3 regions of the Psychrobacter sp. van23A genome follow, and region 3 is predicted to be linked to each of the others. Evidence: riboswitches for the same ligand, from Rfam matches in the RefSeq annotation. Region 3 holds a riboswitch; each other region holds the start of a gene.
What was found. Region 3 has a riboswitch for thiamine pyrophosphate ahead of tenA (thiaminase II). Riboswitches for the same ligand answer to the same signal wherever they lie in the genome.
Positions count from the first base shown of each region.

Region 1: it holds a riboswitch for thiamine pyrophosphate, as region 3 does, so the genes downstream of both, RAH45_RS11610 (ABC transporter substrate-binding protein) here and tenA (thiaminase II) in region 3, are expected to answer to the same signal.
Region 2: it holds a riboswitch for thiamine pyrophosphate, as region 3 does, so the genes downstream of both, thiC (phosphomethylpyrimidine synthase ThiC) here and tenA (thiaminase II) in region 3, are expected to answer to the same signal.

Region 1 is NZ_CP132595.1:2,718,687-2,726,715, reverse strand. It holds gene RAH45_RS11620 (valine--tRNA ligase) at 1-716, shown strand, start outside; gene RAH45_RS11615 (hypothetical protein) at 980-2,617, shown strand; gene RAH45_RS11610 (ABC transporter substrate-binding protein) at 2,815-3,711, opposite strand; TPP riboswitch at 3,863-3,980, opposite strand; gene RAH45_RS11605 (YbaN family protein) at 4,430-4,855, shown strand; gene RAH45_RS11600 (transcription antiterminator/RNA stability regulator CspE) at 5,137-5,346, shown strand; gene RAH45_RS11595 (YeiH family protein) at 5,544-6,626, opposite strand; gene RAH45_RS11590 (LysR substrate-binding domain-containing protein) at 6,828-7,766, shown strand; gene RAH45_RS11585 (universal stress protein) at 7,910-8,029, opposite strand, start outside.
Region 2 is NZ_CP132595.1:118,422-126,450, reverse strand. It holds gene RAH45_RS00545 (RNA-guided endonuclease InsQ/TnpB family protein) at 1-282, shown strand, start outside; gene RAH45_RS00540 (IS4 family transposase) at 689-1,684, shown strand; gene RAH45_RS00535 (sensor histidine kinase) at 1,947-2,993, opposite strand; gene argH (argininosuccinate lyase) at 3,212-4,585, shown strand; gene RAH45_RS00525 (oxidative damage protection protein) at 4,929-5,219, shown strand; TPP riboswitch at 5,388-5,510, shown strand; gene thiC (phosphomethylpyrimidine synthase ThiC) at 5,773-7,752, shown strand; gene RAH45_RS00515 (fructose bisphosphate aldolase) at 7,839-8,029, opposite strand, start outside.
Region 3 is NZ_CP132595.1:1,853,827-1,861,855, forward strand. It holds gene RAH45_RS07905 (DNA primase) at 1-510, shown strand, start outside; gene rpoD (RNA polymerase sigma factor RpoD) at 1,130-3,049, shown strand; gene RAH45_RS07915 (multidrug effflux MFS transporter) at 3,314-4,561, shown strand; gene RAH45_RS07920 (TetR/AcrR family transcriptional regulator) at 4,548-5,138, shown strand; TPP riboswitch at 5,264-5,381, shown strand; gene tenA (thiaminase II) at 5,504-6,151, shown strand; gene RAH45_RS07930 (class I SAM-dependent DNA methyltransferase) at 6,238-6,936, shown strand; gene RAH45_RS07935 (YbeD family protein) at 7,158-7,469, shown strand; gene nrdA (class 1a ribonucleoside-diphosphate reductase subunit alpha) at 8,021-8,029, shown strand, end outside.

The DNA.
Region 1 (8,029 bases), 860 kb from region 3:
TTGAGCTTGCCAAAGCCAGTCTCAATGATGACTCAGTGACAGACGAGCGTAAAGCGCAAATCCGCTACGTACTGCTGCATGTGCTTGAGAGCTCCATGCGCTTCACCCATCCGATTATGCCGTATCTGACCGAAGAGATTTGGCAAACCATCGCGCCGCTGCTAGATCGCAAAAACACCGACAGCATCGTCATCGCTGACTACCCGCAAACCGATAGCACGCTGATTAGCGAGCAAACCGAGTCTGATATGGACTGGTTACAAGAGCTGATCGCTAGCGTCCGTAATATCAGAGGCGAGATGAAACTCGGTAACGCGGTGCGCTTGCCTGTGCTACTACAAAATATCTCTAATGAGGAAGAGCAGCGCCTATCGCGCATTGCCAATCAATTTAAGGCATTAGCGAAAGTGGAGAGCTTAACCCTTCTAAAAGACGGTGATGAGGTGCCACTATCGTCATCGAGCATGGTTGGCCAGCTACGCGTCCTTGTACCCATGAAAGGACTGATTGACCCGACCGCTGAGCTAAAACGTCTGGGTAAATCTTTTGATAAGCTACAAAAGCAAGCCGAAGGTATCTCGCGCAAGCTCTCTAATGAAGGCTTTGTCAGTAAAGCGCCAGCCGAAGTAGTCGATGCTGAGAAGGCGAAACTGGCTGAGTTAGAAGGTCAGATTAAGACTATGGCGGGGCAGATGGAGGAGCTTAAAGCGTTGTAAATAAAGCGTAAATATCTATATAAGTAGAAAACGCCGTCACGATTGTGATGGCGTTTTTTATTGTCTACTGGTAGGTTCTATAAGTAAATCTTGGTTCTGATAAATAACTGAATATTTGTATGCTTTTATCTATGGTTTATTAATATGAACTCGAATATATTTATATAAAGTAAAGCATCTGCAGAAGCGGTTGAGGCTGAAAAGATTAAACTGGCTAAGTTAGAGGGGCAGTTGACCGCGATGAAAGAGTCAAAGGCGTTGTAATGAAATACACATTAGTGAATCCATCCAAGACCAAGAGTTCTGTTCATTCAAATATATTCACTACAAAAGTAAAATGTAAAATAGATGATTGCTTAAATCTTACGTTCGGCACATTGGATAAGTGTGCCTTACATTGTGAAAAGGGTGATTATCGCACAGATTGGTATAATGGTTTACTATCAGAATTTACCAACTTATTAAATAGTTATATATTGAGGTACTTTAAAGATGACTATTATAGTTACAAAGGTCTAAACCATCATGCTAATCAGTTAATTTATGAATTAAAAGCATATCTTAATACTAGTAGAGATCTTTATTTATCGACTGTAATAGAAAGGTTTTTTTGTGAAATTGATATAGTGTTTTCAGGTATAAGGTTTCCAACTAGAGATAGCAAAGATAGTTTTGATTATTTTAAGACATTAAGAATGTTCAAAGGAATACACTTTGTTAATTGTGAATTTTACCTAGATAATTTATATATAAAAAATATAAGTTTTTTCTTTCAAAACTGTTACTTCAATAGCAACTTTACAATCCATCCAATAACACTGTTAGATAATGATATTGACTCATTATTCTCTGAATGCACTTTTGATGGGTGGACACGAGTCATCCCAACTGATGATAATGACTCTGTCGAAAATACTTTATTTTCAGGCTGTGTATTTAATAGTAATTTAACTATCTGCGACATGAGTATTAGTGCAGATATATTCGATTGTGAAGAAGATGCAAAAAGTAGAATTTCGAACTTGACAATTTTATCAAGTGTTTTTAAGTCTAGTTTGAAGTTAAATTTAATGAAAATAAATAAGCTTTGTATCGAAGATACTGAATTTGAATCTAAATTTGAAATAAAAAATAGTGTAATTAATATTTTGGAGTTTAGAAACTCTAATGTAGAAAAAGTATTTGACTCATTTGAAAGTGAGTTTGAGAAGTCTTATTTCTATAAAAGTATTTTTAATGGCTTTGCTGGATTTGAAGGAGTCAAGTTTGGAGCAGTTGATAAAAACACAGAAGAATATCAGGCTAAATTTATATATACCACTTTTATGAGTTTCTCTAACTTTAGAAACACTAAGTTCCTATCAGGTCTGGATTTTGAAAATTCTAATTTAAAAGAACAGCCCAATTTTTTAAAAACTATAATCAGCCCAAAAAATACTAATCGAGAAACATTTAGAATTATTAAAAAGTCTTTCGACGATGTTGGCAACCAACTGGAAGCGAATAGATTTTTTGTTGAAGAAATGAACGCATACAGCAAGGAACTAATAGCTTCAGATGGTAATTATTCAGAAAAAATAGTTTTTTTTACTAATTATATAACCTCTAGCTTTGGAAGAAGCTATATAAGGCCATTTTTATTATTAGTATTATCTTTATGCTTTTACGTAGGTTCTTATGAATTCTATGTAGCATGGTACCAGAGTAATATATATATTCTTCCTGAACCTATTCACACTATAGCCAAGTATCTAAATGATGGTGCTAAAAGTTTTTTACCTTTTTCTAGGTTTATACAAGAAAGAAGGGGGTTTGAATTTATTAGTTTAATTTTTTATGTATTATTCGCTATATTAACTTGGCAGATAATCGTAGCAGTTAAACGACATACTCAACGTTAAGGAACACCATGAACCATCTCACCGTTGGACAACGCGCGCCTTTAAGCAATCTTGCTATTGACGATACCGTACCAATAACGCTTAAGTTCACCCGTCAAAGCCCGATATCAGCTGTTTTGCACTAACTCAGCTTCACTCAAAAAAACCGCCACAGCAACCACGATGGCGGTTTTTTATTACTCAAACTATTTTAACGCCTACAGCGCCCACAGCGATTGATATTGCTCATCAGTCAACGTCACAATATCGATCTCGGCCAGCATCTCGCGCAGCTCTTGCCACTTACTCGCATCAGGCTTGATAGGCGTGATCAATCTACCTAGCGTATTATCGATAATCGCATCCATCAAGGCATCTGCGTCGGTTTGACTATAGTCATAATACATGCGGCGCGCAGACTTAGGCTCACTTTTACAGTGTTCTGTCATTTGATTGGTCACTTGGATAAAGGTATCTATCGCGTCTTTTTTCGCGCTATAAGTCTCATCAGTCGTGAGGATTTCTAACGCCGAAAAATTCGGATAAGGGGACAGATGCTGATCGATAAACGTAAAGTCTAAACCTTCATGAGTCGCCTCAACCCCTTCAAAGTTATAAAAGCACAGCCATGCACCATCGAGACTTAGGTCTTCTTGCAGGTTTTTTATATGGTAGAAGTCTTTTTGTACAAAGGTCACATTATCACGGCTGATACTAAAGCCGTTTTTCTTGGCATAGCGGGCTAATATCTCAAAGCCAATGCGATTGGTTTTTTCTTCAGCCGCTGGGGTACAAACGCGAATCGGTTGATTGTTCTTGAGCTTATCCATGCTGGATTGCTGCATCAATATGCCGCCATCGGTCTCAAAAAAACAGCCAAGCGCACGCAGATTAGGCGCGTAATGCTCAAACAGATGAATTGGCTCATTCACATGCAGATCGATGCTTTGATTTTGCAATTCAGCAAAGCCATCATAGTGGTCATCAGGCTCAATGATGGTGATATCTAGCCCTGCTTGCTCATACGCGCCTGTGGTCACACCCGCGATAAAGGGCAGGTGATCAGGGTTCAAAAACCATTCGAGGGTGAGGGTCAGTTTGGTGGTTGACTGCATGGTTGTTTCCTTTTTAATGATAGAAAACAATCAGACTGATGCTGTTTAAATAAAACAAAAAAGGTAAAACAAGAAAGGCAAAATCTCAACATGTAAGGCGCTATCAGATCAGCGCGTCAGGTAGAGGTTTCTCTTATTCATAGACTGCTTAGGGTCTGTCATGCTTGTTTCCTACGTCAGTGCTAACTGCTTCAGGTTCACGGGTGTCTCTCAGCGATGGTTTTAACAATCGTTACAAGGTTAAAAGCAAAGCACCCCGACAAGATTGAGTGGTGCTGCATTATTTTTGATCAGTACTGCTCATGAATCCGTACTGCTAATGACTATTATCGATAGCTACTGCATTATCATAGACGACTTGTAAGCGGTGATGCAAGCGTATCAGGAATGACAATGAAAGGTGATGACTGACGCTCGTTAACCGTCCTTTATAACAGTTCTCATTTGTGACGGCTTTTTATAAGCGCTTTCAATCTTATAGGCGCTTTCAATCGACGTGTTAATAGAAGAGCGCACTATCTGTAATTGGTACTTACCCAATCACTAACCAAACATACCGATTGATAGCAAAACCCTCATAAAAATAGTCTTGTAGCATATCTCCTCATACGGCATCCTTAGTGAGTTCTATAAGCCGCCGTCTTTGTCATAAATTTGCCGGCCAAAACCTGATTATCTGACACTATCCAACGATATCCACTATCCAACGACATCCTTTATGAGCCAAAAAAAGCACTTCTACTACCGCCCAAAGACCAATCAACACAATAGCCCAGCGGTGCGTTGGGCATTTTTGATATTTGGTTGGATATTTTTTGTCTTGGGAATTATTGGCGCATTATTACCCGTGATGCCGACCGCGCCTTTTATCTTATTAGCAGCAGGTTGCTGGGCACGAAGCTCACGACGCTTTCATTTTTGGCTGATTAATCACAAGTATTTTGGTAAGTTTGTTCGCGATTGGGAAGAGCGCCGCGCTGTTCCGCTATATGCCAAGTGGTTAGCCACGATTATGATGTCTATATCGACGGCGATGTTATTTTATCGCTTGCCAGCCGATACGCTATGGGTAGCGTGGCTAGTTGCAGCGGTATGTAGTAGCGTCGCTATATATTTATTTCGTTTGCCAAATGCCTATACTTAGCGGTTAAATGCTTAAAATTTTTGTTAAGTATCTAAAAATAAAGCAAATAAGTGCAAAAAATAGCCAATAATTGCGCTTTGTTACACTAAAGATAAGATAAGGCTTGCGATACTGCGCTAGGCCACCTATAATACTTCCAAGCTTAAGAGCAGTTCTGCACCAAATCATTACCTCGTAGTATTAGTTATAATCCTTCGTTTTAATATTTATCGTTCAGTAGCTATTTGCAAGCGTTATCGGCCAATTAGGCCAAAAATAAATTAAATATCAGGGTTATGACTATGTCAGACGTTCAAAAAGGTACAGTTAAGTGGTTCAACGAAGCTAAAGGCTTTGGTTTCATCGCTCCAGAAAATGGCGCAGACGTTTTTGCTCATTACAGCGAAATCACTGGTTCAGGTTTTAAAACTTTGGCTGAAGGCCAAGAAGTTGAGTTCACTGTAACTCAAGGCCAAAAAGGCCCACAAGCACATAACATCGTTGCTATCTAATTCGTCTTTATAGACAACTAGAGCAAGATGAATAAAAAAACGAGCCTTAGGGTTCGTTTTTTTTCGCCTATTATTTATGTTTATTGCTTTTGATAAATAAATAGTAAAGTGTTGAATAAAGTCTTAGGACAACAATGCCGACGATTATAGGAATAATCGTCGGCATTGTTAGTTTTATTGGTGCGTTAATAGCTTTTTTATAGTGAAGCGATGCCAATATTGATCAAGCCGCCACCGATAATTAACCAAGTAAACATAATGGCACCGAGTATCAATGGTTTGACGCCAGCTTGTTTAATGGCACTCATATGCGTGGTCAAACCAAGGGCAAACATTGCCATCGTCAATAACACATCATCAAGCATGACCATACTGTGTTCAAAGCTTGCCGTCATCGGTATCCACGTATGCAATACCACCACCAAAATAAAGATAAAGGCAAACCAAGGAACTTTCACTTGTTGCACGCGATTGATAAATGATGGTTTTTCGCCATTATCGCTACTGGTTTTGGTTAAGGCAAAAGACAATATTAATAAGAAAGGGGCGAGCATCATAACGCGAATCATCTTGGTCACGACCGCTGTATTGCCAACCTCGGTGCTAACGGCGTTACCTGCGACCACCACTTGCGCCACTTCATGAATGGTTGAACCAGTATAAATGCCGTATTGCTGAGCGTTTAGCCAAGGTTGTAACCAGCCAAGTTGATATAAAAATGGATAGAGCAGCATAGCAATCGTGCCAAAGACCACCACGGTGGCAACGGCAATGGTGACTTTATGCGCTTCGGCTTTGACCACAGGTTCTGCGGCAATTACCGCTGCAGCGCCACAAATACTGGCCCCTGAGCCGATCAATAGCGTCGTTTGCTTATCGACTTTAAGCCACTTTGTACCGAGCCAATAAGTGATTAAAAATGTCGAGGTCAGTATCAGTGCATCCGTCATTACGGCTGGCATACCAACGCTTGCGACTTGGGTTAAAGTCAGTTTAAAACCATAAAATATAATGGCAAGGCGTAAAATTTGACCTTTAGCAAAACTAACACCCGCGCTTAATTGATCAGAAAAATTTGGATAAACTGTATTGCCAAGTACCATGCCAAGTAAAATTGCTAGCGTCAACGATGACAGACCAACAATGTGTCCATTTGACCATGTGTCTAGGCTGATATTTAACCACAAACAAAACAAGCTCCCAATCAGCACGACGATAAGTCCCATCGCATGACGGTTATGCGGGAAGTAATTATTCATGGTTTGTGCTATTGCGTTCATTTCGTACGCATCCTATTCTTTATTATCTATAATCGAAATAAGCATAAGCTTATGAATAGACAGTATAAGACAAACCGATTTATAATAAAAACAGATTAATAAGATATAAACTATCGATTTTTTAGGTTAAGAAGTTGTTGTAGGCTAGGTTGTGTCCTAATTAGTTAAAGACAAAAGGCCAGTGCAAGAGGTAATCCAATCATGAAAAAAGTTATGCAGCTGCTACCGAGGATTACCCTTAAGCAGCTATCAGTGTTTGTCAGTATTTATCAAACTGGCAGTACCAGCCGTGCCAGTGAAGAGCTGCATTTATCGCAGTCAGCGGTCAGCAGTGCGCTCACTGAGCTGGAGGCGCGGTTGCAAATGCCGCTATTTGAGCGCGTCGGTCGCAGGCTTAATCAGCATCCAAATGCTCATCCTATTTATATACAGGCACAAGCGATTTTGGGACAAGCTTTAACCCTTGAGCATTATCATAAGCATCAAGCAGGGCAGATTCATATTGGTGCTAGCACGACTATCGGTAATTATGTATTGCCACCGCTGCTTGCCAAATTGTACGAAGCGCTACCCGATGCCCATATCGATATGTATATTGCTAATACCCAAGAAGTAGTCGGCGAGGTTGAGCAGTTAAATATCGATATTGCGCTTGTAGAAGGTATGCCGCGCCCGACAGATATGAAAGTGATTGAGCAGCGCGCTTGGCGCACCGATACCTTGATGGTATTTGCTAAATCTAATAGCAAATGGTTGACAGACATGACCTATAATGAGAAAGAAAAATGCTATGAGCTCAGCGCGGAACAATTGGCAAGGCTGCCATTACTGGTACGAGAGGCGGGTTCGGGGACGCGGCAAATCATCGATGAGCAGTTATTGCAGCATCTGCCACATGCCGAGATTGTCATGGCGATTCAGCAGTCAGAAGCGATTAAGCATATGGTCAGCGCCGATATCGGTCTTGGCTGCTTATCGCAGTATGTCATTGAAGCAGAACTAGCAGCAGGGAAGTTGGTGCAGGTGAAAGTAGCGGGTATTGATTTAGCGCGCACGTGGTGGCTAGTTTGGCACAAAGCGCGTCATCAAAGCCCCATTTGGCAAAGCTTTATCGATATTTTAAGAGAGGATTCACGTTAGCAATACGTGTAAAATTATTGGTGAGAAAATTTACTGTTTTCACGAATAATAAAAAAGCGCACTGTCATACAGTGCGCTTTTGTTAATGAGATTTTTTAATAATTTTAAATAACTTCGGAACGATGCTTGGTCTGTTCTTAGGCTTATTTATTAACGGGTTTATCGAGTCGCACCACTAAGCTGTCGCATGGAACGTTTGGCAAGATATTATCTGCCGTCGCGCCACTTAGCCAAGCCGAGATACCGTGGCGCTCATGACGACC
Region 2 (8,029 bases), 1.4 Mb from region 3:
AACAGGCGGCTATCAAGAGCTATCAGTGACTTGGGTTTCTTTGAGTTTAAGCGACAGCTTATCTACAAAGCCACTGAGCAAGGCAAGGTTGTGAAATCAGTCGGACCCTTCTACCCAAGCTCAAAAACCTGTTCAAACTGCAATCATATCCTTGGTAAAGATGAGCTAACATTGAAAATGCGTGAGTGGTTGTGCCCTAACTGTCAGGTTTCTCATGACCGTGACCTCAACGCCAGCATCAATATTTTAAATAACGCGACTGTTATTTTAACAGCTGCATAATCCTGTTTATTGGACGGTGAGTTCCATCGCCAATTAAAAAAGTCTGTGGAGTCGTGGTCAGTCTAAATCTCAAATGAGAAATAGCGCGTGACAATGAAGCAGAAAGAAAACGTCAAACCTATCTAATAGTCAATATTGGCTAGGTTTGAGTAAGATTTTTGGAACGGCTCATCATCACAAACAACAATCCGCATCCAAACTCCTTTATAAGTGCCTACTTATAAATCTTTTCTCTGCACACGACAAAAAAACAAAAAAGTCTGTTAAAGCAAAGGCATAATAGTAATTTTTAAGACGAATCAGACCATGCCAAACTTTAACAGACTTAGTGAAACTTTAACCCAAAACCTGAGCATGAACAAGGCAAGAATCAATTGTTTGAGCCTAATGATAATAGCCCTGATTACTGCTCAAAGCAGTAATCTTAAAAAAAATAGCAAGACACCTTCCTAAGGGTGGCAAGACCGACAGTCACTATCGCAGACTACAGCGATTTTTTGCCGAAGCGAGGATAGACTACGATCAACTGGCTTTAATGATATATCGACTATTTGGGCTAGGCAAAGTCACCTTAACCATTGACCGCACCAACTGGAAATGGGGTAAAAGTAACCTCAACATCTTTATGCTAGGGGTGGTATATAAAGGGATAGCCATCCCCTTATACTGGCAAATGCTAGATAAGCGAGGTAATACAAACCATCTTGAACGCTGTGAACTTATTGAGCGGTTTATCAAACAATTTGGCAAAGATAACCTTGAGATGATAGTAGCAGACAGAGAGTTTGTTGGCGAAAAATGGTTTAACTGGCTCACCAATAATCACATACCCTTTGCCATACGGATTAAGAAGAACAGTAAAGTTAAGAATCATCATGGCAAGTTGGTACAGATTAAAGAGTTATTACGCCATGTTAGCCATCAAGAAACATATCGACATGGACGAATACTGACTGTCGTTGGTTGTTTGGTTCGAGTATTTGCCAAGCGTGATAAAGACTATGGTTTAGTGATTGTGGCCACCAATCAACTAGAAACAGTGGATGCGATGACAAGCTATGCTAAGCGTTGGGAGATTGAGACTTTATTTGCTTGTCTAAAGGGCCGTGGCTTTAATCTTGAAGATACCCACTTAACCCATCTTGATCGGGTCAGTAAATTAGTCGCAGTGAACGCCTTAGCATTTTGTTGGGCTTATCATGTCGGTATTTATAAAGACAAAGATAAGCCGTTAAAGCGCAAGTTAAAGTCAAACGCTCGACCTCAAGCCAGTTTGTTTGCGCTTGGCCTGGATGTGTTGATTGAGGGCCTTCACTTGGTGTTCTTTAACAATGATAAGACTGTATTTCGACAGTTAGTTAGCTTTTTAACCCCTAAACCTATGAAAATCGGGGGGGGATGATTTTTTTGTCGTGTGCAGAGAAATCTTTTAAAGTATTAATAACCTATCAATCTTTAACACTCATCCCTTAGTAAGAATGCAACTCCCTACTTAAGTTATAAACCAACTGCCGCACTTGTGCAAGCCACGAATCTAACTTTGCCGTTTAAATGCTTTAGCCGTGCATAACAGCTTTGACGGTGCAATAAATATGCCACGATAAATGCTTGGCGATAATTGGCTCATGCATAGCAACTAGAGCAACTGTTTTAAAGAACAAGAATTATAAACTGACATCTTGCAGCGGATAGCTAATATTAGTAAGAATTTTTTTATTCATGATGCTGCTTTGGATGTCGGCACTTTGACCAAAATAGGCGCGCAGACGTTGCGCCTGAATCATAAAATCCATATGTTGGCGTAAGTCATGGTTAATCAACAAGGTTTTTTTCGGCAGCTGCACGCTAATGGTAATGTTGACCCGATGCTGCAACCAAGTGACTTTTATATCAATATAAATGGTTTCGGTGGTCATCCTAATGACGTTCACTAGCATTTTTTCAATCACGCTTTGTAAGGTTAAAGCGGTAATCACCATGTCATACATGACGTCTTCTTTTGGCAATTGCCAGTTTACTACCAATTTATCTGCTAAGCGGATGGATTCAATGGCCAAATAATGCTCACACAGGGCAATCTCTTCTTCAAAGCTGATCTCACGCGCGCCATTAAAACTGGCACGAAAGAGCGCTGAGACGTGCTGCAATAAAACAGCGGCGCGCTGCGGCTCAGACTCAATCAGCGACATCAAAGTATTGATAGTATTAAAAAAGAAATGCGGCGCTAGGCGAGCTTTTAACACATCATTTTGGGCTCTCAATTTTTGCTCAAATGAGTGCTTTAGTGCATTTAGCTCACGATAACGGCGTAAAAAAAACAGCAAGGCGGCAATGGTAAATCCGGCGGCAATCACCGTATTAAATACAATGATTGAGATAAAGTCCGCCAAGTTATAGTTAAACCAGCCAGCGTTTATCATAATTAGCAAGGCCAACGCGACGGTCACCGCCGTGGCAGTGGTCAAAATGAGTAAAACATACATACTGACGGTCGTTACGCGTAAGCCTTTAAAAACTGGACGTAGATAATCGATGAGATAAAAAGAAGGAATCAAGGCCAAGCTGGTTTGGATAAATCTTGCCATAAACTTGATGATAAACTGCGTTTCATTGACCACGCTATGCCGATCGACAATCGCCACAAACAGCGACCAAAAAAAGATTGCCAGCAGCCATTGCCAAGGCTTCATCATCTCCATGAGCTTGGGCATAAAAAACTCTAAGCGCTCCGCTAGTAAGGCAACCTCATCATTTGCTATACTTGAGTTCTTATTCTCTTGACTTGTCTTGAACTGATATGAACGCCAACTCTTCAAATAGTATTAATCCTAATTCAAATAAAAATTCATCTACTCCTGATTCTAGCATAGATGCTTCTATAACCAACACTCCTGCGCTGCAAAGCGCTACAGGTGGTCAAGGTCAGCAGATGTGGGGCGGGCGCTTTAGTGAAGCGACTGATAGCTTCGTTGCCGCCTTTACTGCATCCGTCGGCTTTGACCAACGCTTTGCGCGTCACGATATCCAAGGCTCAATCGCCCATGCAACCATGCTGAAAGAATGCGGCATTTTAAGTGCTGATGAGGTTGCGACCATTATCGATGGCTTACAGCAGGTGCTGCGCGAGATTGAAGCTGGGGAGTTTAACTGGTCGATTGCGCTCGAAGACGTGCACATGAACGTCGAATCGCGCTTGACGGATATCGTCGGTGCGGTTGGCAAAAAACTACATACTGGCCGTAGCCGTAACGATCAGGTTGCGACCGATATTCGTCTATGGTTGCGTGAAGAAACCGACAATATCATCGCGCTACTGGTACGTTTGCAAAGCGGTTTACTAGATTTAGCCGAACAGCATACCGACACCATTATGCCGGGCTTTACCCATTTGCAAACCGCGCAGCCAGTGAGCTTTGGTCATCACGTGATGGCATGGTTTGAGATGCTCTACCGCGATACCGAGCGTCTGGTCGATGCCCGTCGCCGTATCAATCAGATGCCGCTTGGTAGCGCTGCCCTTGCTGGCACGACCTTTCCAATCGATCGTACCATCACGGCCAAATTGCTAGGTTTTGAAGGTATTTGCCAAAACTCGCTCGATGCCGTCTCAGACCGTGATTTTGCCATTGAGTTTACCTCGGCAGCTTCTATTTTGATGATGCATATGTCGCGTATGAGCGAAGAGGTTATCCTATGGATGTCAGCGCAATTTAACTTTGTGCAAATACCAGATCGCTTCTGTACTGGCTCATCTATTATGCCGCAAAAGAAAAACCCTGACGTACCAGAGTTGGTACGCGGTAAAGCGGCGCGGGTTTTTGGCCAATTGATGACATTATTAAGCCTGATGAAAAGCCAGCCACTTGCCTATAATAAAGACAACCAAGAAGACAAAGAGCCGCTATTTGATTGCGTCGATACTTTGACGGGTTCGCTACTCGCTTTTGCTGATATGCTACCGAATATTACTCCGAATAAGGAAAACATGCGCGCTGCTACCATGAAAGGCTATGCAACGGCGACTGACCTAGCCGATTATTTGGTACGCCAAGGGGTGGCATTCCGTGATGCCCATGAAGTGGTCGGCAATGCCGTTGCTTTGGGCATTCGTGAGGGCGTTGATTTAAATGACTTATCACTGGCACAGCTTCAGCAATTTAGCGACGCCATTGGTGATGATGTCTTTGACTTCTTAACGTTAGAAGGCTCATTGGCTGCTCGTGACCACTTAGGTGGCACCGCGCCAAATCAAGTCAAACAGGCGGTGGTTAATGGACGTGCGCGCCTAAAATCGTTTGCTTAAAAGCCTTTTTTAAAGCTGAAGCTAGCAATAAAACTGTGCTTTAAAACTAGCGCTTTTCTCTAACACCCGCCATTGTGCGGGTGTTTTTTTGTCATGCCTGATTTTGCCAGCACTGGATATAGTCAAGGAATTTTAAAATCGCTACAAGGCGATCTACCGCAGATAGTACACTGAGTACATCTAGGGCGAGCAACACCGTAGCGGTTTAAAAGTACGCCGACTATAGATTTGATGTTACCTTCTCTACACCTGATACGCTTTGCTAAATCGTGCAAGCGCGTTATGATAGATTACCAATATTCGACACGATAATTTAATACCACTAATTAATGAGGATTGCCTGATGACTGAGACTTTTAATCCACAAGCCAATACCGTATTTTGCCGCAAATATAAGCAGGAATTGCCAAAAATGCCGCATCCGCCATTTCCTAATAAAAAAGGTCAAGAGCTACAAGAAACCGTTTCTGACAAAGCTTGGAAAGAATGGCTTGAGCAGCAAACCATGCTGATTAACGAAAACCATCTCAGCATGATGGACCCTGAAGCCAAAAAGTTCTTAACTGAGCAACGCGAGAAGTTTTTGGACAATGAAGTCTACGAGCGCGCGCAAGGTTGGACACCAGAAAAATAATACGCACGGTGATTTTATTAATTAAAAAGAATGTCATTAATTGAAAAGCTGTCATTGATTAAAAGACAGTGATTACATTAATAACAGCAAGATTGCCTCTCTACTAACAAACGGCAAATGACTAGGCATCATCCCTATAGTTTGTTAGTATGAGACTGATTTACAACACTGACAGACTCGGGGTGCGGTGTATGACAAGCTTAGTTTAAGCTATTTCATACATTCGCTGAGAGATCACCCGCCGAACCTGATGCGGTTAGTACCGACGCAGGGAAGTCTTAAGACTATGTTTTATATACAAAGGGCGCGCAGAAATGCCTTTTTATTATTGCTCATACTTCATGTGCTAGCGTTTTTACGCGGCCATGAGGAAAGCAATAAAAAGCGGCGCCTACCAATCATTTAACAACGGCATTAGATTCATTTTCAATGAAAGTTGAATTTAATAATAGTGCAGACGTTTAATGATTGAATTTGTCTATCTTGCATCGTCTTGCCCCGCAGCTACTGGCGGTGTTGCTTTTATTCAAAAACCAACACGCTAGGACAGCATATGAACCTCACACAAAATACTTCAACTCCTATTGCCAAAACTTCTGACAAAAAAGCCGACGCTCTAAAAACGCCTGCCCATCGTACCGCAAATGATGCGCGTTTTGAAGAAGACGCTCGCGACTTACACCGCATCTTACCAGCTTCTAAAAAAGTCTATATCGGGGGCTCACGGCCCGATATCCAAGTACCGATGCGCGAGATTACCCTTGACCCTACCCCTATCCAAGGGGTAAGCGAGTACGATTGGGAGCAAAACCCACCATTTTATGTCTACGACACCTCAGGCGTTTACACCGATCCCAATGTCGAGATCGATTTGACCAAAGGCTTACCAAAGCTGCGTGAAGGCTGGATTGCTGAGCGCGGCGATACTGAACAGTTAAAAGGTTTATCTAGCTCATACGGACAAGCGCGCGCCCGTGATATCAGTACTGCTAACTTAAGATTTGCGCATATTGATAGACCACGTCGCGCCTTAGTAGGAAAGAACGTCACGCAAATGCATTACGCGCGTCGCGGTATTATCACGCCTGAAATGGAATATATCGCCATTCGTGAGACGCAAAAGCAGCACGAACTGACCGATATGCGCCAACACGATGGCGAAAGCTTTGGTGCCAATACGCCAAAAATCATCACCCCTGAGTTTGTCCGCAGCGAAGTTGCCGCAGGCCGCGCCATTATCCCCAATAATATCAATCACCCTGAATCTGAGCCGATGATTATCGGGCGTAATTTTTTAGTGAAAATTAACGCCAATATCGGCAATTCAGCGCTCGGCTCATCTATCGATGAAGAAGTATCAAAAATGACCTGGGCAACGCGCTGGGGCGCCGATACCATTATGGATTTATCGACCGGCAATCATATCCATGAAACCCGTGAATGGTTGATTCGTAACTCACCAGTGCCAATTGGTACGGTGCCGATTTATCAAGCCTTAGAGAAAGTCGATGGCGTTGCCGAAGACTTAACGTGGGAGATATTCCGCGATACCTTGATTGAGCAAGCCGAGCAAGGCGTTGATTACTTTACCATTCACGCTGGCGTACTGCTACGTTATGTACCGCTAACCGCCAATCGCTTGACGGGCATCGTCTCGCGTGGCGGCTCTATCATGGCGCAGTGGTGTTTGGCCCATCATAAAGAGAGCTTTTTATACACGCATTTTGAAGATATCTGCGAGATTATGAAGCAGTATGATGTGGCATTTAGCTTAGGCGATGGCTTACGTCCGGGCTGTTTGCAAGATGCCAATGATGAAGCGCAATTTGGTGAGCTACGTACCCTAGGTGAGTTGACGCAAGTCGCATGGAAGCATGATGTACAGGTGATGATTGAAGGCCCTGGACACGTGGCGATGAACCGTATTAAAGAAAATATGGACTTGCAGCTTGAGCTATGTAGCGACGCACCTTTTTATACTTTAGGGCCATTAACCACTGATATTGCGCCTGGTTATGACCATATCACCAGTGCCATTGGCGCAGCGATGATTGGCTGGTTTGGCACGGCGATGCTCTGTTACGTAACACCAAAAGAGCATCTCGGTTTGCCCAATAAAAAGGACGTCAAGGACGGTATCATCACTTATAAAATCGCCGCTCATGCTGCCGACCTTGCTAAAGGCCATCCGGGCGCACAAGCACGTGATAATGCCTTGTCCAAAGCGCGTTTTGAGTTCCGCTGGGATGATCAGTTTAATCTGGCGCTTGACCCTGATACGGCGCGTGAATATCATGACGAAACACTGCCAAAAGATGCGCACAAGTCTGCGCACTTTTGCTCAATGTGCGGACCGAAGTTTTGCTCGATGAAAATCACTCAAAACGTGCGCGAGTATGCTAAAGGTTTAGATGCAAAAGAAAACGGCGTTCAGGCTACTAGTGCGATGAGCCGCGCTGATATTAAAAAAGGCATGGACGAGATGACGCAAAAATATCATGCCGAGGGTCGCCAGTTGTATAAAGAGGTTTAAGCGATTAACGTTAATCCTTAATTCATAAAAAAGCGCTACTCATAAGTAGCGCTTTTTATTGCAAACAGTTTTATCTTTATAGTAGATTAAACCTTTGACGCTTCGTAAATCTCTTTAATAGAAGTATTAATCGTATCAGCAAACTCTGCGTCGCTTTGTTGCTTATTTAAGCCTTCGGTAAAAGCGCGCGAGAAGCTCGCAATCATACCGGGGTTTTGTTTAAGCTTTTCACAGGCGTCATGACGACTGTAACCGCCTGATAGCGCAACCACTTTGA
Region 3 (8,029 bases):
TTCCAGCCGCGCACCTTAATCGATGACCCTATCGAAGCCATTTGGCAGCAGGCAGGTATTCATGAGCTGCAGCTACCAGCGCATATTAAACAAAAAGCCTCTGCTGATATATTGCGTCCACTGGCATGGGAAGATTTGCAAGATAATGCTCTGCTCGATATCGTCAGCACCATTAAGCGCTGTCTTAATTATCTGCCAAAAGACGCCAATGCTGCGGCGCACTTTATTTTATCCAATGTCAAACCAAGCACCCAAGAAACGCTTAGCGGTGATTGGGGCGCTTTTTATAAAGCCCTTACTGCTCGTAATATTTTAAGTTTAGATGGCTTGGTCGAAGAGCTGGTCAGTCAACTTCTTGAGCGTCATATGAAGAAAAAAATTCAAGACTTGGTTAAAAACCCAGACAACATAAAACTGGCAATTGTCCGTAAGCAATCACAGTTATTGAATGATTGGCTACGCGAACAGCACGCGGAACGCTCAGCACAAATGGCCACGGTGAAATCTTAACAGCTAGGCAAAATTTTATTTATCATCGGTGGCCCTTTAAAAGCACAGCAGTTGCCCCCACTATTAATGATTATGCCCAGTTGCATATTGAGCGCCAAAGCAAGCGCTGGTTAAAAAATGATAAAAACGTCATGGCTAAGAAATAATCATCAATACAGATAATAAATGCCTGCGAGATTCACTAGCTTGTGCTTGATGAGGCTGGTCTGTGTTAAACTGTGTCGCTGTATATTTCTAGCCCAATTTAATAGATAACAATACGCCCATATTATTGAGTAGCATCTTTGGTGCAAGCGCAATTCTAGCGAACAACTTTTAAAGCGTTTTTTAGACTATTCACTTTAAATGCTTTTAGATTTTAAACCGCCATTTTAAGCAAGTTTAAGTAACGGTATTTTTTTAGGTGAGCGTGTTTTGACGTATTTATGCAGGAACAATTTTTAGCGGTTTTTTAGTATTGTAATTGTCGTATTTTGAGCCTTTATTCATATCCACTCATTTTTGTTATTATTGACAACCTTTACGCCATATTTTGATGAATCGATTGATTATATCAACGCACCCGTAAGCGTTAGCGAGTCACAATATAAAAATGTCCGATACAAGCAAGCGAGTATTTATGAACGATAAGTCAGTTTCTAAGTCCACATCTCAACTGGCCACCTTAATCCAAATGGGTAAAGAGCAAGGGTATTTAACCTATGCCGAGGTGAATGACCAACTGCCCGACTCTATTACTGAAAGTGATCAGATTGAAGATATCGTGCAAATGCTAACGGACGTTGGCATTAAAATTTTTGAATCTGCGCCCGACGCTGATGACATCTTGATGAACGATGATTCAAGCGATGATGACATGGCAGCCGATGAGGCCGCAGCAGTATTGGCCTCGGTTGAGACCGAGCCGGGTCGCACCACTGACCCTGTGCGTATGTATATGCGTGAGATGGGTACGGTTGACCTTTTAACCCGCGAAGGCGAGATTGCCATTGCTAAGCGTATCGAAGAAGGTATTCGTGACGTACAGCATGCCATGGCTTACTGGCCGGGTACGGTACAGTTTGTCCTTGATGAGTACGAAAAGGTACAAGACGGCGAGAAAAAACTGTCCGACGTTATCACAGGCTTTTTAGACCCTGAAACCGAAGAAGATAAAATCGCCGCACAAGAAGCCAAAGACGCAGCAAAAGAAGAGCGCGAGCGTATCAAAGAAGAAAAAGAAAATCCGCCTGTCATCAAAGCAAAAGCCAATGCCAAATTGGCGCTTGACGATGATGATGAAGACGAAGAAGAGGTTGAAGAAGAAGCCGAAGAAGAAACCGGCGGTATCGACCCAGAAGAAGTTCGTCTGCGTTTAGAAGAGATTGAGAACCTGTTTATCAAAGCCAAGCAAGCTTTGCTTGATTATGGCCGTGGTAGCGTAGAAGCGGAAGCAGCTTATGCCCTGCTTGCTGAGCGCTTTATGATGCTCAAGCTCAATAATCGCTTATCAGACCAAGTCATGGCAATCATGCATGATGTCTATGACGATGTGCGTAAGCATGAGCGTCAAATCATGCGTTTGGTGATTCGCCGTGGCCGTATGCCGCGTGACGAGTTCCGTAAGACTTTCCCAAGCAATGAAACCAACGTCGATTGGCTGATTGAACGTATTAAAGGTAAGCCTGCGTTTGCTGGCACGCTAGAAAAAGTCGCCGACGATGTGATTTTATTGCAGCGCCGCATTCGTGACTACGAGCAGCAGCTCGATATGAAAATCCATGATATGAAAGACGTCGCACGCCGTATGGCTGTCGGTGAAGCTAAAGCACGCCGCGCCAAAAAAGAAATGGTCGAAGCTAACTTACGTCTTGTTATCTCTATCGCTAAAAAATATACCAACCGTGGCCTGCAATTCTTGGACTTAATCCAAGAAGGTAACATCGGTCTGATGAAAGCAGTCGATAAATTTGAATATCGCCGTGGTTATAAGTTCTCAACTTATGCGACATGGTGGATTCGTCAGGCAATCACCCGCTCTATCGCTGACCAAGCGCGTACCATCCGTATCCCTGTGCATATGATTGAGACTATTAATAAGATAAACCGTGTCTCTCGTCAGTTGCTACAAGAAATGGGACGTGAGCCGACACCTGAGGAATTGGGCGAACGCTTAGAGATGGACGAAGTCAAAGTCCGCAAAGTGCTCAAAATTGCCAAAGAGCCTATCTCAATGGAGACACCTATTGGTGATGATGAAGATTCACACCTAGGTGATTTCATCGAAGATGGTACGATTTCAAGCCCAGTTGACGATGCGACGGCGGCTGGTCTACAAGAAGCCACGCGTGATGTCTTGAGCAATCTGACTGAGCGTGAAGCACGCGTCCTTAAAATGCGCTTTGGTATCGATATGCCAACCGATCATACGTTAGAGGAAGTCGGTAAGCAGTTTGATGTCACGCGTGAGCGTATCCGTCAGATTGAGGCAAAAGCGCTACGTAAATTGCGTCATCCTTCACGTTCTGAGCATCTGCGCTCGTTCTTAGAAAATGACTAATTTATCTAGACATGCTTCATTGTCTAAAAGTTTCTTAAAATTACATCAAAAAAGCTGAGCATGTCTCAGCTTTTTTGTGCCTGTTATTTAATGGTAGTTAGTAGTTAATTATTAGCTTTTATCTATTGAATATTAAGCCGCTATAGCATTACATAAGCAATTGACTCATAAAAATATTGCCTTTATTTAAAATAGCGAGTATAACTACCTACCGTTCGGTAGTTATACAAAGTTAAATAGATAAATAGTTAGTAGTGCACTCTTATGAATAAACAAACCAATGTAAAACACATCAATCTCAAAGCCGTCATCTCTCTTGCCATCATTGTGGCGCTTGGCCCTGCAGCGATTGACATGTATTTAGCCTCAATGCCAAACATGGCAACAGACCTCAATACCTCCTACGCCACCACACAAATCACCTTGACCGTCTTTCTTATCTTTATGGGCTTAGGGCAACTGGTCTTTGGTCCCGTATCTGACGCCATCGGGCGCATCACACCATTATTTGCAGGCTTACTGGCATATATTGGCGCTTCCGTATGGGCGATGTGGTCACAAAGTATTGAAAGCCTAATCTTTGCCCGTATCTTGCAAGGTCTTGGCGCCTCGATGGCTATCGTGGTGGTGATGAGCATGGTACGCGACTTAGTCGATGGACCAAAAGCGGCACAAATTTATGCTTTATTAAATACCATTGTGGCATTAGGTCCAATCGTCGCGCCAGCAATCGGTGGTATCGTCGGTGCGCATTATGGTTGGCGCGGCGTCATGTTTATTTTGGCGGCGTTAGGTATGATTGTGCTGATTAATACGCTGTTGAATATCAAAGAAACTTTGCCAAAAGACAAGCGCATTCAATTAAATATAAAAAATATTACAGGCATTTATATCGCTATATTAAAAAACAAAACCTTTGTCTTTAATCTATTTGCGCTATCTGCGGTGTATTTCTTTTTGTTTGCCTACATCGGTGGTTCTGCTTATGTCTATCAAACCGGCTACGGTCTTAGCCTAGAGCAATTTGGTTTTGTCTTTGGCTTGACCAGCATCAGTCTAATTTTAGGTGCTTCTTCCACCGCTTATTTGGTCAAAAAAATATCAGCGTCACATTTGGCTTTAATCGGTGCCGGTGTCATGATGCTCGGTAGTGCCGTCTGCATCGTCGCTTATCTACTATCAATGGGTTTGGTCGGTATTGTCACTGGCATTGCCTTGGGATTATTTGGTCTTGGCGTATTGGAGGCGACGTTGATGGCAATTGCAATGGACTCGCAGCGCAGCGCTTTGGGCTCAAGCGCGGCTTTATTGGGCGCCATTCCTATGTTACTCTCATCTACTGCCACGCCCATCGCGGGACAATTGGTCGAAATAAACACTTTATATTGGTTAATCTTGCTAGGTGTTATGGGGCCGATTATTTTGGCGTTGGTTTATTTTAGTTCTAGAAGTTTAAAACCTGATAGCACTGTCGCCACACCATCATTAGAGGAGGCCTATGCAAAGTCATAAACCACGCTCAAGCGCTAAGCAACGTATTATTGATGCCGCGTTTGAGCCTTTTTTTATGCACGGCTATGAGGGCGCATCACTCAGTGATATTGCCAAGGCTGTGGGCATCCGCAAAGCCTCTCTCTATACGCATTTTGCCAGTAAAGAAGCGATATACTTAGAATTACTACAAGATGCGCTCGAGTTAGAATGTGCATTTATTGAATCATGCTTTGCGACGGTTAGTGAATTCCCTGCTCCCGGTGAAGCGTATTGCCGAGCGTTTGAAGTACGTTATGAAAGCGCAATTACCTTACGGTTTTTAATTCGCATGGCCTATGCCGCACCTGTGCATTTGACTAATACCAGCGCGGCGACTTTTAATGTCTATATAAAGGTGTTGACTGAGCAAATACAGCTGGCTCTGAAGCCTTATGAGCTCGACTCTGCGCAACTAGCGCTTTATACCGACGCCTATTTAGGCGTTATCGATAGCTTAAGTGTGGAGCTACTATATGCAGAAGGCTTATATGAGCGCCGTTTTAAAGCCATGCTGATGCTCTACCACACTGCCATTGCGCAGCTTACTAAAAAATAACTTTCTAAATGTACGTTACTTTTATATATGGTTGTTTGAGCATCGCTTGCTAATGATGACTGTTCTCGCCTATCATAGGGACGCTTGGTCATCTTATAACCATAAAGACCAACATTTGAATCATAAAAACCTTGTCGGGGTGCTTTGATTTTGACGCTTTAACTACAATCAAAATCATGGCTGAGAGTTACCCGCGAACCTGATGCAGTTAGCACTGACGTAGGAAACAAGCGTGTCGATATATAAGTCACAATTACTTTATGTTTTGCCAATCTATTTAACCTAGACTGGCAAATTTATTGTGCCTTATTATCTCTTTTTTTCTGCCATTTGCTTACTGCACTTTATAACAGTAAGTGAAAACTATGGATTACCAAACACTACGCAATAACTGTCCGACTTGGGATGCTTATATTGGACATGATTTTGTCAATCAACTGGCAGCAGGAACGCTCGCCCCTGACAGCTTTCGCCATTACCTTGTGCAAGACTATTTATACTTAATTCACTATACCCGCGTGATGGCACTGAGCGTATATAAGAGCGACACGCTGGCACAAATGCGCGTCGGTCAAGCCGGTATCAACGCCATGCTTGATTTGGAAATTGGCATGTATTTAGACTTTTGTCAGCAGTGGGGAATCGCGCTTGAGGAAGTTGAAAACGCTCCTGAATCGCCAGCCACCATTGCCTACAGCCGTTATATCTTAGATGCGGCAATGTCAGGCTCGCTAGCTGAGCTCTATGCTGCAATTGCACCTTGCTTGATGGGTTATGGGGAAATTGGTAAGTCTATAAAAGAACAAGGATCTATCGCTGATAATCCGTATCAGCCATGGATTGACGTGTTTTCCAGTCAGGAGTTTCAAGTAATTACCGCACAAAACGAAGCACAAATTAATACGCTATTAGCCGATGCCAGCCCTGCTCAAGCAGCCAAGTTCCAATACTTATTTAATGCCGCAGCGCGTATGGAAGTCAATTTTTGGCAGCAGGCGTTAGATTTGTCTTAATTTATAAACAATCTGGCTTGGTTCTAAAAAAGCCCTCTAGAATCAAAAATAATGATCAATAATAACGATCCACAAGGAGAAACATCATGGCAGCATTCGATGAACACGCAAGCGCGTATGACAGTTGGTTTTTTGACAATCAAAATCTGCTGACCAGCGAGCTAAAGCTGGTCGCTCACTTCTTAGATAAAGACAGTGAGATATTGTCTGTCGGCTGTGGTAGCGGACTGTTTGAGTCTCTACTGGCAAAAGACTATGACATTCATATCAAATATGGTATCGAGCCGTCAAAAGATATGGCTGAAGTCGCTGAGAAGCGCGGCTTACAAGTAGATATCAGCCCTGCCGAAACCTGCGAGATTGAGCCCAATAAGTTTGACATCATCATGTTTAACGGCAGCGTCAGCTATATCAGCGATTTAGATGCCTGTATAAAAAAAGCCTTTGGCGCTCTAAAAACGGGCGGCAAACTTATCCTGATTGATGTGCCAAAAGAAAGTGGCTTTGCCAGCTTATATAACCTTGCCAGCGCGGTAGATACGTGGGAGCATCCACTACTTGCGCACATCTCGCCTGCTGATCCTTATCCTATCGAGCTGGTGAAGTCAGCTAACTGGCGTACCTCTGATGAAAAACTCGCCTTAATGCAAGCCAATGGTTTCGTTGATTTTGAATATGCGCAGACTTTATTGACCCATCCTATGTATGCCAACGACAAAGTCCAAGAGGTCATCGAAGGCTATGATCGCGGCGACTACGTGGCAATTTGTGGTTATAAAAAATAACGGTTTTAATGTGCGTTATCGCTGGCTGACACTTGAATAATACGCCGAACGCCCTTATAAATGGTGCATAAAGCGCTTATCATATTTCAATAAAAAATAAGGACCACATCATGACTGATGATCCAAAAGACACCACTACTCCAAACACTGACAACTCGAGCACCGAAAGTCAAGGCAGCAATGCTAGTCCAACGTCGAAAAGAGAAGTTAAAGTGACAGAATTGGTCGCTAATGACGGTATCTTAAAAGGCAAAAAAACCGATGTGCAAAACCCTGAGCTGTGGGAGTTCCCAATGAACTATCCAATGAGCATCATCGGTCATGAAGGTGAGCACGAAAGCTTGCTTAATGAAGTGAAGCTTATCTTGGGTAGCCAATTCCCTGAGTTTGATTTGGCCTCTATGGAAGTCAAACCCTCAAAAACAGGACGCTTCCATTCGGTACGTGCCAATTTATACTTAACCACCGTTGAGCAAGTGAACACGCTTTATGCGGCGCTTGATAATGCAAGAACCGTACGTATGGTGGTTTAAAGTCAGTTTTGTTAATTTTATAAAATCTAGCCCGTTTTTCATCCGAATCGTCACTCATATGGGTGGCGATTTTTTATTGTCTGCGGTACAATCTCCACCCGAAATATAACTGCTATTTAGACAATTGGCCTTTATAAATTTAGCCAACAATAAAAAGTAAATCCGCGCCATTTTTTACAAAACTTTTATTATTTTTCTTATCGGCATCTAACCCTTATCCCATCGTCCTTTGCCAAAATTTGGACACGCTTTACCCTCGCATCAACATAGTTTGCCCTTAAAATCAATATAGCATTTTCAAAATTTTCCCGCTATATTGTGCCCACCTACTAACAAATACGCTATATGTAGTGCTCAGTGATTTGAATCGTCACTATGAGCTGCGGCATCGTTTTGCCTAAAAAAACATCTGCCATGACAGGATATCTTGTCTTAAAACAGATAGCGTCTGAAAGATAGCGTGACAAAGCATGTCTGCCAGATTTAACCGCGCAGCAGCCTATAAAGCAACATTATAAATAACTACCTAGCAATCAACTTACGAGGTCAGCATGACACAT